DNA from 3 places in the Shewanella amazonensis SB2B genome. Region 1 is predicted to be linked to each of the others. Evidence: predicted binding sites of a transcription regulator. Region 1 holds the regulator's gene; each other region holds the start of a gene.
The links. The regulator sigma-54, encoded in region 1, starts transcription at its own class of promoters, with help from an activator protein. The targets are predictions, from matches to a motif close to GTTGGCACGNNNNTNGNNT.
Positions count from the first base shown of each region.

Region 1 (5,576 bases):
TAACTTCCACTTGAGCGGCCATGGTCTCTATGCTGATCTCAATGCCAAAGAAGTTAAGCTCTTAAGCAAGATTAAGGGAACCTATGAACCTAAATAAGTCGCTCATTCTGGTGCTGCTTTGCACCTGCAGCGCTGTGGCTTTGGCCAACACCAAGTTTGATTTGAGCCAGGAAGTCAAAATTGCCGCAGCCAACAGTTATGCCGATCTGAAAAACAAGCGCATTGTATACGAAGGCCCGGTGACCCTGACCCAGGGCAGCCTGGTGCTTAAGGCGGGTGAACTGAGCTCTTTCACCGACGAGAAAAGCGGTAAACGCATTCTGCTCGCCAAGGGTAACCCTGCCACTTACAGTCAGCAGGTGGAAGATGGCCGCACAGTGCATGCCAGTGCTACGGAAATCAGCTACAACATCGACAGCCGTGTAATGAGCCTCAAAGGCAACGCCAAGGTCGAGCAGGATGGCAGCCAGGTGAGCGCCGACTCCATCGTTTACGATATCGAAAAGCAGCAGCTCACGTCCCAAAGCAGCGGTAAAAAAGACGACCGGGTTATCACCATCATCAAGCCCGAAAATTACCAGCAGGATCTGCAGGATAAAGTTAAGACAGAGCAACCCCAGCAAGAGAAGCAGCAATGACCCAACTGACCCTGAAGGCCAGTAACCTCGCCAAGAGTTACAAAAACCGCCAGGTTGTCAAAAACGTCAGCCTCACCGTCAATACCGGCCAGGTGGTCGGCTTGTTGGGCCCCAATGGTGCCGGTAAAACCACCACCTTTTATATGGTGGTGGGTCTGGTACAGAGTGACAAGGGCAGCATACACATCAATGATGATGACCTGACGCTGGATCCCATGCATCTGCGGGCACGCAAGGGCATTGGCTATCTGCCACAGGAAGCCAGCATCTTTCGCAAGCTGTCGGTGCGCGACAACATCATGGCCGTGTTGCAGATGCGTAAAGAGCTGAACACCGATGAGCGTGAAGAGGCCTTGGAGCAACTGCTGGAAGAGTTTCACATCACCCACATTCGTGACAATCTGGGCATGTCACTCTCAGGTGGCGAACGTCGCCGGGTCGAGATAGCCCGGGCGCTCGCCGCAAACCCCAGATTTATCCTGTTGGATGAACCTTTTGCCGGGGTAGACCCCATTTCCGTTATCGACATCAAAAAGATCATCGAGCAATTGAAGAATCGTGGCCTTGGTGTGCTTATCACCGACCACAACGTGAGAGAAACCCTCGATGTGTGCGAAAAAGCCTATATCGTCAGCCATGGCGATTTGATTGCCGAAGGCACTCCTGCCGAAATCCTCGACAATCAGCAGGTGCGTGCAGTGTACTTGGGTGAGCAATTCAGGCTATAGTTAATTAACAAAGCCCCCTTCTCATATCCGGATAATCAGGGTGGTAAATCACCGGATAACCTGATAGAAAAGCTTTCTACCTGAATAATTTAGTGAAGGATTCGCAGTACAATGAAAGCGTCGCTCCAGCTAAAACTGGGACAACAACTCACAATGACGCCACAGTTGCAGCAGGCCATTCGTCTGCTTCAACTCTCTTCGCTTGAACTGCAACAGGAAATTCAGCAAGCCCTCGACGCCAACCCACTGTTGGAGCTGGACGACGAACTGGGCAGCGATCAGTTTGATGCCGACGGCGGCGATAAAGAATTTGATGACCAGTTCAGCCAGGAGTCCGTCTCAAACGACACCACGGACAGTGCCTCGCTGGAAACCTCAGACGCCATCAATCAGCAGTCCATGCCGGACGAGCTCCCGATGGATACCACCTGGGATGAAGTCTTTACGGCTGCCCCCGTGTCTGGCCCCGGGATCCGTGGCGAAGATGATATGCCGTTTCAGGGCGAAACCAGCGAAGGCCTCTACGAACATCTCGAATGGCAAAAAAATCTCACCCCTTTTTCCGATACCGATCTGGCCATTGCCACTGCCATCATAGATGCCATCGATGACAAAGGTTACTTGACCCAAAGCCTGGAGGAAATTCTCGAGGCCGTGGGCGATGACGAAGTGGAGCTTGACGAAGTTGAGGCCGTGCTCAAACGCATTCAACACTTCGACCCAATCGGGGTGGCTGCCCGTGATTTGGCAGAGTGCCTGCTCATTCAACTTGGGCAGTTTCCGGCGGATACCCCCCACCTGGACAACGCCAAGCTGCTTATCCGTGACCATTTGGACTTGATTGCCAACCGCGACTTCCGCACCCTGATGCGAAAAACACGCCTCAAGGAAGAAGAACTCAGAGACGCAATCGTCCTTATTCAGGGGCTGAATCCCCGTCCCGGTGAGTCGGTGACCAGCACCAAGGACGAGTATGTTATTCCGGATGTCTCGGTCAGTAAAAAAAATGGCCGTTGGGTTGTAGAGCTTAATCCCGATTGTATGCCTAAACTGAGTGTGAACCAGCAATATGCCGCCATGGCGCGCACCAGTCGCAACCAGGCTGACAGCCAGTTTATCCGCGGGCATTTGCAAGAGGCCAAGTGGTTTATCAAGAGCCTGGAGAGCCGCAACGACACCCTGCTGAAAGTCGCCAATTGCATAGTGCAGTTCCAGCAGGGCTTTTTTGAGTATGGTGAAGAAGCCATGAAACCCATGGTGCTCAACGATATCGCCGAAGCGGTAGAGATGCACGAATCCACCATCTCACGGGTCACTACCCAAAAATACATGCATACCCCAAGGGGTATCTTTGAACTCAAGTATTTTTTCTCCAGCCACGTCGGGACCGAAGATGGCGGAGAATGCTCATCTACTGCCATCCGCGCCTTTATCAAGAAACTGGTGGCAGCAGAAAATCAGAAGAAACCATTGAGCGACAGCAAAATGGCGGAACTTCTGGCAGAACAAGGAATCAACGTTGCTAGACGCACCATCGCCAAATACCGAGAGGCGATGTTGATCCCACCGTCAAACCAACGTAAGAGTTTATAACCCACCCAAGGTCTTTGGAGGAAAGTGTCTATGCAAATCAATCTGACTGGGCATCATATCGAAATCACTGATTCACTGCGTAACTACGTAGAGAGCAAGTTCTCCAAGCTTGAACGTCATTTCGAACAGATCAATAATGTCCACGTTGTTCTCAATGTTCAGAAATTGCAGCAAATCGCAGAAGCCAAGCTTCACCTCAACGGTGGCGAGGTATTCGCCACTTCAGAACATGAAGACATGTACGCCGCCATTGACGCCCTAATTGATAAATTGGACCGTCAGGTTATTAAACACAAAGAGAAACTGACCAAACATTAACGATGGAACTAAGTACCATCCTGGCGCCGGAGTGCACTAGCTGTGCCACTCCGGGCAGCAAGAAAAAGGTGCTGGAGCTGATTAGCGATCTCGCTGCTGCCCAGAATCCCTCCCTCTCGTCTCAAGAGATATTCGAAAGCCTGCTGGCCCGTGAAAAAATGGGTAGCACAGGTATTGGTAATGGTATTGCCATTCCCCATGGACGCCTTGGCACTATAGATAAGCCCTTAGCTGTGCTGATCAAGTGTGAAGAAGCCATTGGTTATGACGCCATTGACAAGCAACCTGTGGACATTCTGTTTGCCTTGCTGGTGCCGTCGGACCAGTGTCAGCAACATCTCAGCACCCTGGCCGCTATGGCCGAAAAGCTGAATGACAAGCAGATCCTCAAGCAGCTGCGTAAAAGCCACGATGAAAAGGAACTTTACCAGGTAATCATCGGATGAAACTCGTTATAGTCTCCGGGCGCTCTGGCTCCGGAAAGTCGGTAGCCCTCAGGGTACTGGAAGACTTGGGCTACTACTGCGTCGATAATTTGCCATTACAGCTGATTGGGCCCTTGCTTGCCCAGCTTAAGGGTAATAACGACAAGGTCGCCATCAGCATCGATATCCGCAATATGCCGGAGCAGGAAAAGGCCCTCGAAAAAGAGCTGGCAAGGCTCCCCGAAGGCGTCGAACTCACCAGCTTTTTCCTCAATTCCAGCGACAAGGTGCTGCTCAAACGCTACAGTGAAACCCGCCGTTTGCACCCCCTGTCCCGCAGCAAGGTCTCATTGCAGGAAGCTATCAAGCTCGAAGGCAAAATGCTGGCGCCCATTTCCAATATGGTCGACCACTTCATCGATACCTCCAATCTGAATGTCTATGAACTGGCTGATGCTGTCAGGCAGATACTACTTGGTCGCACAGACAAAGAGCTGGTGATCATCTTCGAATCCTTTGGTTTCAAGCACGGCATGCCCACAGAAGCAGACTTCATGTTTGATGCCCGCTTCTTGCCCAATCCCCATTGGGAACCCGAGCTGAGGCCCCTCACTGGCCTCGATGAGCCGGTTAAGCTGTTTTTGGAACGTCAGGTGCTGGTCAACAAGTACATCTGGCAAATCGAAAACCTGCTGGAAACCTGGTTGCCCCACCTGGAGCGTAACAATCGCAGCTACCTCACCATTGCCATTGGCTGCACCGGTGGTCAACACCGTTCTGTGTATATTGCCGAGCAGCTTGCCAAGCGCTTCGCCAACTCTCACCACAAGGTTGAGGCCCGCCATCGGGAACTGAATGCCAAAGCTTGAACGTGACGTCACCATAGTCAATAAACTGGGCCTGCATGCCCGCGCTGCCACCAAGCTGGCGGTATTGGCGTCGGAATTCAAGGCCAGCGTGACGCTGGTTCAGGGCGCCAAACAGGCTTCGGCCGCCAGCGTGCTGGGTCTCCTGATGCTCGAATCCGGAATGGGCAAAACCATCCATATTATCGCCGAAGGGGAAGACGCCGAGCAGGCCATGGATGCCGTGTGTAACCTTATCAACGCCCGCTTCGACGAAGACTGCTGACCCGGCTTCACTTCGTCCATCCCATTAAATTTGCTAATATATCCCCCAATTCATCTCTTGGGGGAAAGCGATGGCTGTCGAACTTCTGGATAACGAGCAAACCGAGCTGTTGCTGAATCAGCTCAATGAGGCCCTGGGCAGCGGTATGTTTGTGCATGTGCGCCAGATGCTGCTGAACATGGCCGCATCCGATATCGCACTGGTGCTCGAATCCTCTCCTCCCCGTACCCGTCAGGTATTGTGGCAACTTATCGACCCCGAGCTTGCCGGTGAGGTCCTCGAAGAGCTCGGCGAAGAGATGAAAGACAAGTTTATCCGCCAGATGAGCCCCGAGCGCCTCGCCCGCGCTGCCGCAGGCCTGGACACCGACGATCTGGCCTACATACTGCGCTCCCTGCCCGACAGCCTCTACAAGCAGGTGCTGCAATCCATGTCGATTCAAGACCGCAGTCGCGCCGAGCAGGCACTCTCCTACCCGGAAGAAACCGCCGGCGGCATCATGAATACCGACACTGTGACCATACGCCCCGACGTGAATGTGGATGTGATACTGCGCTACCTGCGCCAGCTCGGCTCGCTGCCCGAGGCCACCGATATGCTCTATGTGGTAGACAGACACGATGTGCTGCTCGGGGCGGTAAAGCTCACCGCCTTGCTCACCTGCAGCCCCTCCACACCCATTCGTGAGCTTATCGATGCCGACATTGAGGGGATTCCCGCGACCATGTCGGATACCGAGGCTG
Region 1 covers NC_008700.1:3,662,030-3,667,605, forward strand. Annotated here, with positions in the region: gene lptC (LPS export ABC transporter periplasmic protein LptC) at 1-97, shown strand, start outside; gene lptA (lipopolysaccharide transport periplasmic protein LptA) at 84-638, shown strand; gene lptB (LPS export ABC transporter ATP-binding protein) at 635-1,366, shown strand; gene SAMA_RS16110 (RNA polymerase factor sigma-54) at 1,478-2,959, shown strand; gene hpf (ribosome hibernation promoting factor) at 2,990-3,277, shown strand; gene ptsN (PTS IIA-like nitrogen regulatory protein PtsN) at 3,280-3,723, shown strand; gene rapZ (RNase adapter RapZ) at 3,720-4,571, shown strand; gene SAMA_RS16130 (HPr family phosphocarrier protein) at 4,558-4,833, shown strand; gene mgtE (magnesium transporter) at 4,904-5,576, shown strand, end outside.

Region 2 (5,576 bases), 670 kb from region 1:
CGCCAAGCTGTAATGCACTGAAAAATAAAGGAACGAAAAAAAGCCACAACCTCAGGGTTGTGGCTTTTTTTCTTGGGGCTTTCCCCAATTGGCTGCCTATACACCGCACTTGTTAATTTAATGGCGGTTTATGTAGGGTACAGGGCATCCGAAATTTTGTTTCATCCAAAAAAATCACCCCGGTACTGAGTCCGGGGTAAACCAAAAAACTAGGATGATGGTTTCAAGGCCGGACCGGTTTTAATAATAAACTCTGCCGGCATTGTCTTGAGACTTGCTCTTCGCGGACCTGCGCATCAACAGCGGAAGGGGTCATTTCCCCCGTCAACACGGACTCAGATCATCTCAATCCAATTGATGACCATTGTATGAATTTAAGAACAGACTTCAAGCAAGCTTAGAAAAAGTGCTTAAGCGAATACTAAAAAACCGGCTCTGAAAGCCGGCTTTAGGGAATACTCAAATTATTGATTATTAACCAAATAATTCACAATAAAATACCGAGGTCACACTATTATCTATTATTGCGAACAATGAATTTTAAAATTATCGCCGTTCGTCATACAGTGACTGATAAGGCGCATCCCAGTATGGCGGTGTACCTATGTGATTTTTTATGAAGTCGATGAATGAACTTACCTTGGGTGCCAGATGTTTACGGCGGGGATAAACTGCCTGCAATGGCAGGTGATGGGTCAGCTGCCAATCACGCAGCAGAGGCACCAGGGTGCCCTTGTTGATTTCATCTTCCATCAGATAACTGGCGAGATACACAACGCCGAGCCCGCTGACAGCTGCCGACTTGAGCGCCGGTGCATTGTCTACCCGGAAATTACCCGAAACGCCTATTTCACAGTAATCATCGCCACGTTTGAATTGCCATACACTGTGTTCATGCCACTCACCGTGATACACGAGACAATTATGATCAACCAACTGCTCGGGGCGGCTTGGCTCACCATGGCGGGCAATGTACTCGGGAGAGGCCACCAGCAGGAACTGACACTTCATTAAAGGTCTGGCAACCATACCAAGAGGCAATTGCTCAGACATGGTCAGCAACAGATCCAGGCCTTCGCTAACCACATCCACTTTGTGGTCCAGCAGACTCACCTGCAGCTCAAGCTCTGGGTGTCTTGCCATAAACTCAGGCAAGGCCGGAATAATGTGCATGGTACCGAAGGATTGGGAGATACCGACTTTCAAGACCCCACGGGTAGCATCATTGAGGTTATGAACGCTGGCGACTGCCTGATCGGCATCGCGCAGCAACTCTTCACCCTGTACATACAGCAGATGTCCGGCCTCGGTCAGGCTCAAACTGCGGGTAGTACGCTGAATAAGCTGAACCCCCAGTTTATGTTCCAAATCGGCCACCTGGGTACTCACCTTGGATTTGGAAATCCCGAGTTTTCTTGCCGCGGCGCTGAAACTGCCGGCTCTGGCTACATGGGTAAAAATAGCAATGGGTTCTAACAGTTCTAACATGAAGGTGGCCTTAAGCTAAGTTCAGCCTGTCCTCGCCAAGGGAGGAAAACGGGACAAACCAATGATAATCAATCAGATATACCAAAAAAGCACGTTAGGGTAGAGTCAGGAAGCCAGTTTGAGTCTGGTTTTTTGTTATTTTTTAGCAGTATAACAAAAATCGCCGCCGAGTCTCCAGTTTCGGCTTAATGTGGCTGGTCATTAAACGGCAAAAAAAGGGCCCCAGGGATGGGGCCAAACGTTCAAGGAAGAACCAAAGGGATGTCAAATTGGGTATCGCATGGGTTACCTTGAGAGAGTCAAGGGCAAGCCCGGGTGTAACTTACTCGCGAAGCTGAGCTTCTTTACGGTCAGAAATCTCAAGTTCTGACAGTGCAGGCACCTTGGTGCGAAGTTCAGACTCCAGTGCCAGTAAGGTTTCAAACTGGTCACATACTTTGGTGGCGCGCGCTTCAAGGGTCTTTGACTGACTTTCCATTTCACGCTCAATCTGTTCGCCCATGGCTTCCATTTTCTTGCCAAAGGCATCCATCTTGGCTTCAAAGCTATCACCTTCGGACGACAGGATTTCGGTACCGAGTTTAATCATCAGAGTGCCAACAGAGTCCTGCACCAGATTTTCAATTTCACGCTCGAACTCCTTGTCGAACACTTCATCGATAGAGCCGTCGGTCACGCCCACGTAGTAGCTGTCGCCATCTTTGTGCATGACTTCACCGAGTCGCTCATTCACATTGTCCATCAGCTCTGCCACGCGGGCGCTGGTCTCATCGCCCAGCAGCGGAGTGAGGGCTGTATTTACTGCTGTGCTGGCGAGGGTGATGGCATCGGTTACCAAGGCTACAAATTCAGGCACCTGGTTTGCCAGTGAGTCGGCATAGTTGTCCACAAGGGCACGCTGCTCGGCATTGAGCTTGACTTCCTTTCCGTCCACAAAGAGTTTGCCCGGCTCGAAGCGATAAAACTCATCACCCTTCTGGCTCAGCACCAGCTTTTTCGGCTCGACAGAAATGTCGTAGTTGAGGTTAACGTCACAGTTGTCGGTACTGATCCCCTGCGCTTTCGCAGGAACAGCTACAGTCACGCCAATCAGAGTGGCCAGGGCTACACCGGTGATAAGGTTTTTGGTTTTCATCGCATCTATCCTTGCGTCTTGATTTATATTTTTTGATATAGCGAAGGATGTGCCAACTTTATTAAGTCATTAATTTAAAACAACATAACATCCATTACTGGATATGGTGGGCGCTTTATCTGGAGAACACCAGGCAGGAAAGTGAGAGATATCACCAAAAAGTGAAGCTTTTCACCAATTGATGTTAGCCAAGATTGAAAATGCGGCAGATAAGTTGCCGAAATAAGGAAATGGCCTTCCTCAAATCAGAAAGGCCACGGGGGTAGAGCAAATTAAAAAGACAGCACGATCAGAAGATTGAACGGCCAAGTTCCTGTGCCAACAGCTCAAGCAGACGGGTACCCGCCAAGCTGTTACCACTGGCATCGAGGGCCGGCGACCACACACATACCGACATGTCGCCGGGGATCACCGCAATAATTCCGCCACCCACACCGCTTTTACCCGGCATACCCACGCGGTAGGCAAACTCCCCTGCCCCATCATAGAGCCCTGATGTGGCAAGCAGCGCATTCAGGCGCCGGGTTTGGGTGGGCGATACCACCTCATTGCCATCCAGGCTAACGCCCTGGTTGGCCAGATACACCATGGCGCGGGAGAGATCGGCACAGCTCATGGAGAGTGAGCAGTAATGGAAATAGCTTCGGAGCACCTTGTCCACATCGTTATGGAAGTTGCCGAAAGACTTCATCAAAAAGGCGATGGCAGCATTACGGGCGCTGTGCTGGTATTCAGAGTCGGCCACCACCTTGTCATAACAGACTTTGTGGTTCTGGCTCAGCATACGCACTATTTCCAGCATCCGCTGTTTGGGCGCACCCAAGCGGCTTTGCAACAAATCGGCTATCACCAGAGCGCCGGCGTTGATAAAGGGATTACGTGGAATGCCCCGCTCAAGTTCAACCTGAACCAGCGAGTTAAAAGAGTGACCTGACGGCTCTTTACCTACCCGCGACCAAATCTCACGCTCTTCATAGAGCATCATTGCGCCGGTAAGGCTGAATACTTTGGAAATACTTTGAATGGAAAAGGCTTCTTGCCAATCGCCCGCCCCCAGGGTGGTACCATCAATGGTGGTTACCGCAATGCCCAACTTATAGGGGGAGACCCGGGCAAGGGCCGGAATGTAATCCGCCACCTTGCCCTGCCCAAGCAAGGGTCTAACTTTGGCGACCAGGTCGTCAAGCAGAGCCTGCTCAAGCATGGATTAATCCCACCACAGATCGTACAGGTCGGATACTTCCACTTTGGCCACTTTCTGGCCTTCAAGGAATGCCTTCACAGCGGCGCGGTCTTCATCGGTGCACTTGCCCAGTGACTGGGTGGCAATGATACCTTCCCAATCCTTGTGACCACCACCGTGGAAGCCCAGTTTGCGAGGCTCAATCACTTCGTCGATAAACTTATCCACCAGGGCATCAATTTCAGCCTCAGCAACACTGTCATCAAACACCCAGCGTACATCGAAACCCAGTTCCTGAAACTCGTCCACACGCAGCTTTTTACGAAGACGACGGCTACGGTTTTTGGCCATGGTTATTTCCTCTTTCATGGATGGATAAAATTATTCAACACGCTCAAACATCAGGTCCCACACACCGTGACCGAGGCGCTGACCACGGTTTTCAAACTTGGTCAGTGGACGATGGTCCGGGCGTGGCACATAAGTTTGAGTATCAGACTGATTCTGGTAACCCGGAGCAGCGCTCATCACCTCAAGCATATGCTCGGCGTAGTTTTCCCAGTCGGTGGCCATATGGAACACACCACCAATCTTAAGTTTGCGGCGTAAAAGCTCAACAAACTCAGGCTGCACGATGCGGCGCTTGTGGTGGCGCTTCTTGTGCCATGGGTCAGGGAAAAACAGCTGCACCCGCGCCAATGAGCTATCGGGAATGGCGTTTTCCAGCACTTCCACCGCATCATGGTGGTAAACCCGCAGATTGGAGATCCCGGCGTTACCGGCCTCCCCCAAACAGGCGCCCACACCTGGCTTGTGCACCTCAACACCAATAAAGTTGAGTTCAGGAGCATTGGCAGCCATTTCAACCAGAGAGGCACCCATACCAAAGCCGATTTCAAGCACTGTATCAGCTTCGCGGCCAAATACTTCAGTAAAATTAATCGCCTGTGGACTGTAGTCGAGACCCATGGTTGGCCAGAAGCTTTCCAGCGCCTTGGCCTGCCCGGTAGTAAGACGTCCTTCACGCAGAACAAAGCTGCGTACCTTGCGAAGATAAACGCCATCCTCGTTAAATTCTGCGGTGGTTACTTCACTCATTCTCGCCTCGCATGGCCCGCCACTGTGCTGCGCGCAGGCGCAAAAAGCAGGCTTCTAAAAACAGACAAATCAAAAAGAAGGGGCATTATCCAAAGTTATTCTTTGAGCGCAAGCCCCGAAGCTGAAAAAGTATACCAGTCGTGGCCCAAGCTGCCAGCGTCATGGCGCAACTTGGCACCAACCCTTGTGACCGCCATCACTCACGGCTACACTGCCGAGCCATCAGTGTCAGATTGGTTCACTCTCTCAATGTCCGAGCAAACAGCCCGCATTCCTTTTGGAAAGCGTATCGTCCTGTGGTACGACAAACACGGCCGCAAGAGCCTGCCATGGCAGCAAAACAAGACGCCTTATAAGGTATGGGTGTCGGAAATCATGCTGCAGCAAACCCAGGTGGCTACCGTTATCCCCTACTTCGAGCGCTTTATGGCAAGCTTCCCCACGGTGAACGACCTTGCCAACGCCCATGAAGATGAAGTGCTGCACCACTGGACCGGCCTTGGCTACTATGCCCGTGCCCGCAACCTGCACAAGGCCGCACAGCTCATCCGCGACGAGCACGGCGGCGAGTTCCCAACCGAGTTCGATGCCGTGCTGGCACTGCCCGGCATTGGCCGCTCCACGGCAGGTGCCGTGTTGTCATTATCTTTAGGGCAGCATCATCCTATTCTC
Region 2 covers NC_008700.1:2,987,162-2,992,737, forward strand. Annotated here, with positions in the region: gene SAMA_RS12965 (DUF885 domain-containing protein) at 1-13, shown strand, start outside; gene SAMA_RS12970 (LysR family transcriptional regulator) at 547-1,488, opposite strand; gene SAMA_RS12975 (YggN family protein) at 1,811-2,623, opposite strand; gene glsB (glutaminase B) at 2,913-3,827, opposite strand; gene SAMA_RS12985 (YggL family protein) at 3,831-4,157, opposite strand; gene trmB (tRNA (guanosine(46)-N7)-methyltransferase TrmB) at 4,188-4,904, opposite strand; gene mutY (A/G-specific adenine glycosylase) at 5,154-5,576, shown strand, end outside.
Region 2: a site for sigma-54 is predicted at 2,662-2,680, ahead of SAMA_RS12975 (YggN family protein). Genes of this name have one in related genera too.

Region 3 (5,576 bases), 880 kb from region 1:
GGTGTAATCTGGCGCCACACGCTAGTCTGTTCATTATGAAAGTAAAGTTAGCACAAGTTTTGGTGATTCTGACGTTGTTACCCAGGGTATCAATCGCAGAAGAACCTCATACCCCGAGTATATCGGCCATCGCATCGGCGGCTGAAGCCGTGGTTATTGAAAAAATTGATGCACCGGCCAATGCCAAAATCAGCGTACAAGCCCAAAGCCTGGAAAGCCGAGGTAATCTGCCTCGATGTGAAGGACCTGTATCAGCAAGACTTGCCACCGACAGACCTATTTCCCGAAACAATACGGTGCGCATCAGCTGTGTTAGCCCGGATCTGGACTATCCTTGGCAGATGTACCTTTCAGTACGCGCAGAAGTGCTTTTCCCTGTGGTGGTGGCTAAACGCCCGCTCGGTAATGGTGATTTACTGGACGCAGAGAGCATAGAAGTCAGATATGTCGACAAAACACTGCTGCGTGGCCAACAGTTTTCGCACTTACAGCCCCTCTATGGGTCTCGGGTGAAGCGCCGGATCCCTCAGGACGCCCCCATTTTTGCCGACAACCTGTGTTTTGTGTGCAAGGGAGATGCAGTAACCATATACGCAAAATCGGCCAGCTTTGAGATAAAAACCCAGGGAGAGGCCTTGGCCGATGGAAACGAAGGCGATAGGATTAGGATTAAAAATATCAATTCAGACAGGGTATTAGAGGCTACTGTCATTGGCGTTGGCGAAGTGGAAGTCAAAATGTAAAATACCCTAAAGCTTTGCTGGCTGCGGCCGATAATAATCACAAGAAACCCAAATCCGTGACACTGGAGCCCGAAATGGCCATCGAATTACCCAAAAACAATGCCGCGTCCAACCGCGTCGGCAACACCAGCAGTCCACTGACCAGTGCCCGCACTGCCCAGGCATCGGCAGCTCAAACCGCGCAGCCACAGGTACCTCAAAAGGCCGACTCGGTGATGATCACCAGTCAGGCTCAGCAATTGCAAAGCGTGCAGTCAAAGCTGTCTTCTCTGCCTGAAGTTGACCAAAAGAAAGTGGCCGAAATCAAGCAAGCCATAGCGGAAGGGCGTTATAAAATTGACCCTGAGAAGCTCGCGGCCAATATCGCCAGCTTTGAAGCAGAATTACAGGAATTGGGCCGCGACGCCTGATTTTCAGCACGGATTGGGAAACATCCAAAGCCGGCCATTTGATTATGGCCGGCTTTTTGCATTCATTTATTACTACCCCTGATGTCAATAAAACCGGGATGCAACACCATGGACCACGTCAATGAACTCAATCAGTTGCTCGATGCGCAACAAAGCCTGCTGGAGCAACTTCTGGCCGCTATGGCAGCTGAACGTGCAGCCTTGATTGCCCAAAACGCTTCTGAGCTGATGGCCATCGCAGAGCACAAGTCATCTGCCCTGTTACGACTGAAGCAAAATGATGATGCAATGGCGGCTCATCCAGGTCACAGCCTGCTGACAAGCGATAACGCCCTGGCAGCCAAGGTAGAGTCGATACAACACACACTTGCACGCTGTAAGCACGAAAACGAAGCCAACGCGCAGCTCATCGAGCACAGTCAGGCCAGTGTTAACCGACTGGCACAGGCGCTACAGGTAAGTCGTAACGCAAGTTCTCTTACCTACACGGATAAGGGTAAAACATCGACCATCTCTACCTTGGGCAGCAGCATCGAAGTTTGATGCGCCCGGGCCATACACACTTCGTTTCTACCTGCGCCCCCAGGCGAAATACCCTACAAAACGCCCAATATAAAAGCCCCATTCTCAGGGGCTTTTTTTACAACGCGGTTACCATCAACAGGGATGTCCACCTTAAAAGTAAGTCACTTCCTTCACCTTCGAGGGACGATTCTGCTGCTGATAGATATCCCACACACGAGCAAAATCCAGTTCCAGCTCAGTCACATAATGCTCGCCAACTGGATAAGCCTTGACCACTCTGGCTCCTCTTATCACGCCCGATACTGACGCTTTAATGCTGTCACTGCCCATGGCCCAATCATTCACGCTGGCGCCGGCACTGATTTTTTGACCGTAAACCTGCTCTGCCAGCTCTCGGTATGCCGCAAGTTTGGAGGCCTGCATCGCCATTAACACCTTTTCGGCCTGGGTTTTGGCGGGTTGGGTTGCCAAAGGCGCGTAACCAATAGCGGTCAACTTGGGAAAACTGGCAGGCGCCTCTGTTTCCCACTGTACATAACGGTCATCACTGCTTGCACAACCGGCTAAAAACACCAACGCCAAACAGGTGTAAATCCACTTTTTCATTTGTCTTCTCCAAGCAGAGTGACTCTGTCCAATCCAGGCGCTTCATAGCGATACAATAGCCCGTCTTTGGAGACCACTTGCTGAGAGTAACCCAGGTAATCTCTGAGATCGCCCGGACGACTGAACGATTGTGAGGCTGCCACCACCCGGTTATTGGCAATGTCGACCAGGCGACTGTTTACTGTCATGCCATCACGTCCCAGGCTGTAAGTGGCCACCAGCACATGCTGGGTCTGGGCAGTGTCCCGCAGCTTTTGCCAATCGCGGCTCAGCAACAAGTCCCCTTGCTCTGTAACTCTCAGGGTTTGGCTAATGGCGGTATCCACTACGTTAAAATACCGGGCGTGAAGCGCCGCCATCATTCCCTGCTGTAGCTGGCGAGCGAAACTGCCACTATGGACCATGTCATCCACGTTAACCGGTGTCGCAACCACGATGGGATCGGTGGAGGAAAGTACGTCATTGGTCAGCAGTAGCTCATTGACTATCTGCTGTGCCAGAACATTGACTTGCTCCCGTTGAGGATAGCCTTCGTTCCCATAGGATACACTCTGGGGAACTTTGGGTTGTCCCATTGCGGGCAACCAGACAAAAGCGAGTGCCAGAGTTGTGAACATTCGCGCCTTCATAGAGTCAACTCCATGATTTAATATAAGTTAATAAGAGAACCCAGTACCAGGTTTTCCAATCCATTACACAACTATCGGCAACTGTGGCAATTACTTTACTTCAAAACTCCATAATCCCACCTGAGGGAATGCCGATGGCGGCACGTAACTTGCTTAGCCCATACCACGACAGAACCATCCAGTCTCAAACCAGTGCCGCGGCAACATAAAGTGGCTTGCACGCCTTGTGCCAAAGACATCGACGGATGGAAACCTCAACCCTTTGAGATGTGGCAGGACAGGCATATGGGATTGATAAAATCCGCCCTTGTATTCAGTGCGCTCCTTGTGAGCATTCAGGCACAAGCCGACTGGGTGACGGCTCAGGGCGAGGCTGTGATTGTGAATGGCAACATCACCAAAGCACGTGCAGAAGCGATAGAACAGGCCGTCAGCTATGCAAGCCTGCAAGCAGGTGTCAGCATTGAATCCAGTCAACATATGGTCGATGGCCATCTCATTGATACCAGCACCCAGCTGATGCAACAACTGATGACCGGGCCCGTACAACTCATCAGTGAGCAGATTGAAAACAACCGCTTACGGGTACAATTGCGGGTCGAGCTGATGGAAGCGCCTCAAAGTCAGTGCCAGAGTACACATCTGAAAGCCGCAATCTTATTGCCGGAAGCGGCAGTGAGTCACCGCAGCCAATTGGCACAGGGGCAGATAAACAGTCTGGGAGCAGCCGTATCCCAGCAGCTCGCCCGCAGACTGGACAGTACCTCAGGCGCGGCCTTCGCCAACTTGCGACCGGGCGCACGGCTTGATTTGGACGCAAGACAACTTGCCGCCCCCGGCTATCGTTTGCCGGGTTACCTTGCCATGGCAAGCGACAGCCAATACGTGTTGGTCCCGCAGATCACCGATGTCTCTACCGAACCTGCACAGAGCAGCTATTTTGGTCTGATAACAGACGCTCCCGAGCGCCAATTTGCCCTTACCCTCACCCTGTTCCAGGGGATCAGTGGCGAAATTATCTGGCGTGACGAGTTCAACACCTCTGCTCCCTGGGAGTTTGAGCGTACTGAGCAGGTCTCTCCTGCCCATGACAGATTCTGGCGCTCCGCCTACGGCATGGCGGTGGATAAACTGCTGGTACAGGCGATAAAAGAACTCGACAAGGCACTGCTGTGCCGACCTGTACTGGGGCAAATTGTTGCCAGGCAGGGGCAAACCCTGATCCTGAATTTGGGCCGCCGTCATGGCATCAAGGTGGGGGATGAACTCGCAGTCGTGCTCGCCAAACACATTCCAGACAGGCTAAACGAGACCCGCGCCACCGGGAACAACACTAAAACAACCATCAGCATAACCCAGATCACCGAAGACAGTGCCCGCGCCGAACTCTCTGGTCTTGGCAGCGTCGACAACATCCAGGTAAGCGATATTGCGATAAAAACCGGGCAGAACAAGAATTAACCAGTTAAATATCAAGACTTTTAATCAAAGGTAAAATAGGTATAATCAGCGGGTCTCCCTATAGCTCAACAGGATAGAGCAGTCGCCTCCTAAGCGACCGATCGGGGTTCGAGTCCCTGTGGGGAGACCAGTCACTTCTGCTTGTGACTGCTTGCACAAGTTTCAAGCTTTTCTTTCAGTTCCTCTTTTCTCTGTCGACTCCGATGATTCAATTCCGCTTCTTTACTCGCTGACAGAGCCTTTTGTGTTAACTGTAACGCCTATCTACCGCTTGCACGGTGGTTATCTCTTTTTTGGTTACAACTTCCGGTGTGGGGTGTAATCAATCACCTGCAGTGGGCTTTCGTAAATCCCCCCCAAGTGACACGCTGCAAGCACATCCAAGTAAGCTCGACGACAGCATCCTTGCAGTCGACGGTCACTTGCGGGGATATGCCTGAAATTGGCGTGACCTTCAGCTTGGCTACCAGCTTGAGCAATGTGTTTGTTAAAATACCGCATCTCAGGAAATATGCTGAGGGCTCACCTTAGGTCGACCATGGTGACTCACTCTCTCTAAGTCCCGTCCTGTCGGGGTAATGACCCAAGGCCGGAGTCTTTGCTGATTAGATGTTGGGGGGACATAACACTTGAGGTGGGTTTCTGAGTCCTCCCCAAAAGGGGCGATCATCAATCACCGCTCGCTCCTTCCCTCGCGCCAGAAAGGCTACTGGGCTGCACGGGGCGGGCGAGCGGTGAATTCGAGCCGTTACACCTTAAATACCGCGATCAACTGCGCCATCTGCCTGGAGTCTTCTGCAATCCGGTCACTGGTGTGACCAACAGTTTCACTCTTGGACAGGTTTTCTACTGAAATCTCATTGATTCTATTAATATTTTCATTCAGCTCCGCAATCACGGCACTCTGTTCATCAGTCGCGGTTGCGATTTGCAGGTTCATATCATTTATCTGACCTATGGCCTGTTTAATCAGGCCGAGGGCATCCATCACCTGTGCCGTTTCATCTACCGTATTATCCGATTGCTGACGTGCTCTGGCAACCGATGCATTGACTTTGTCGACGGCGCCACGAATGGCTTCAATGATGGCATTGATCTCCTGAGTGGATTGTTGAGTACGGCTCGCCAGGGTTCTGACCTCATCCGCAACCACAGCAAAACCGCGCCCCGCCTCACCTGCACGGGCGGCCTCAATGGCAGCA
Region 3 covers NC_008700.1:2,786,083-2,791,658, forward strand. Annotated here, with positions in the region: gene flgA (flagellar basal body P-ring formation chaperone FlgA) at 36-743, shown strand; gene flgM (flagellar biosynthesis anti-sigma factor FlgM) at 818-1,153, shown strand; gene SAMA_RS12155 (flagellar protein FlgN) at 1,262-1,696, shown strand; gene SAMA_RS12160 (LPP20 family lipoprotein) at 1,829-2,284, opposite strand; gene SAMA_RS12165 (FlgO family outer membrane protein) at 2,281-2,901, opposite strand; gene SAMA_RS12170 (flagellar assembly protein FlgT) at 3,199-4,374, shown strand; tRNA gene SAMA_RS12175 (tRNA-Arg) at 4,429-4,504, shown strand; gene SAMA_RS12180 (methyl-accepting chemotaxis protein) at 5,123-5,576, opposite strand, start outside.
Region 3: a site for sigma-54 is predicted at 3,129-3,147, ahead of SAMA_RS12165 (FlgO family outer membrane protein). Genes of this name have one in related genera too.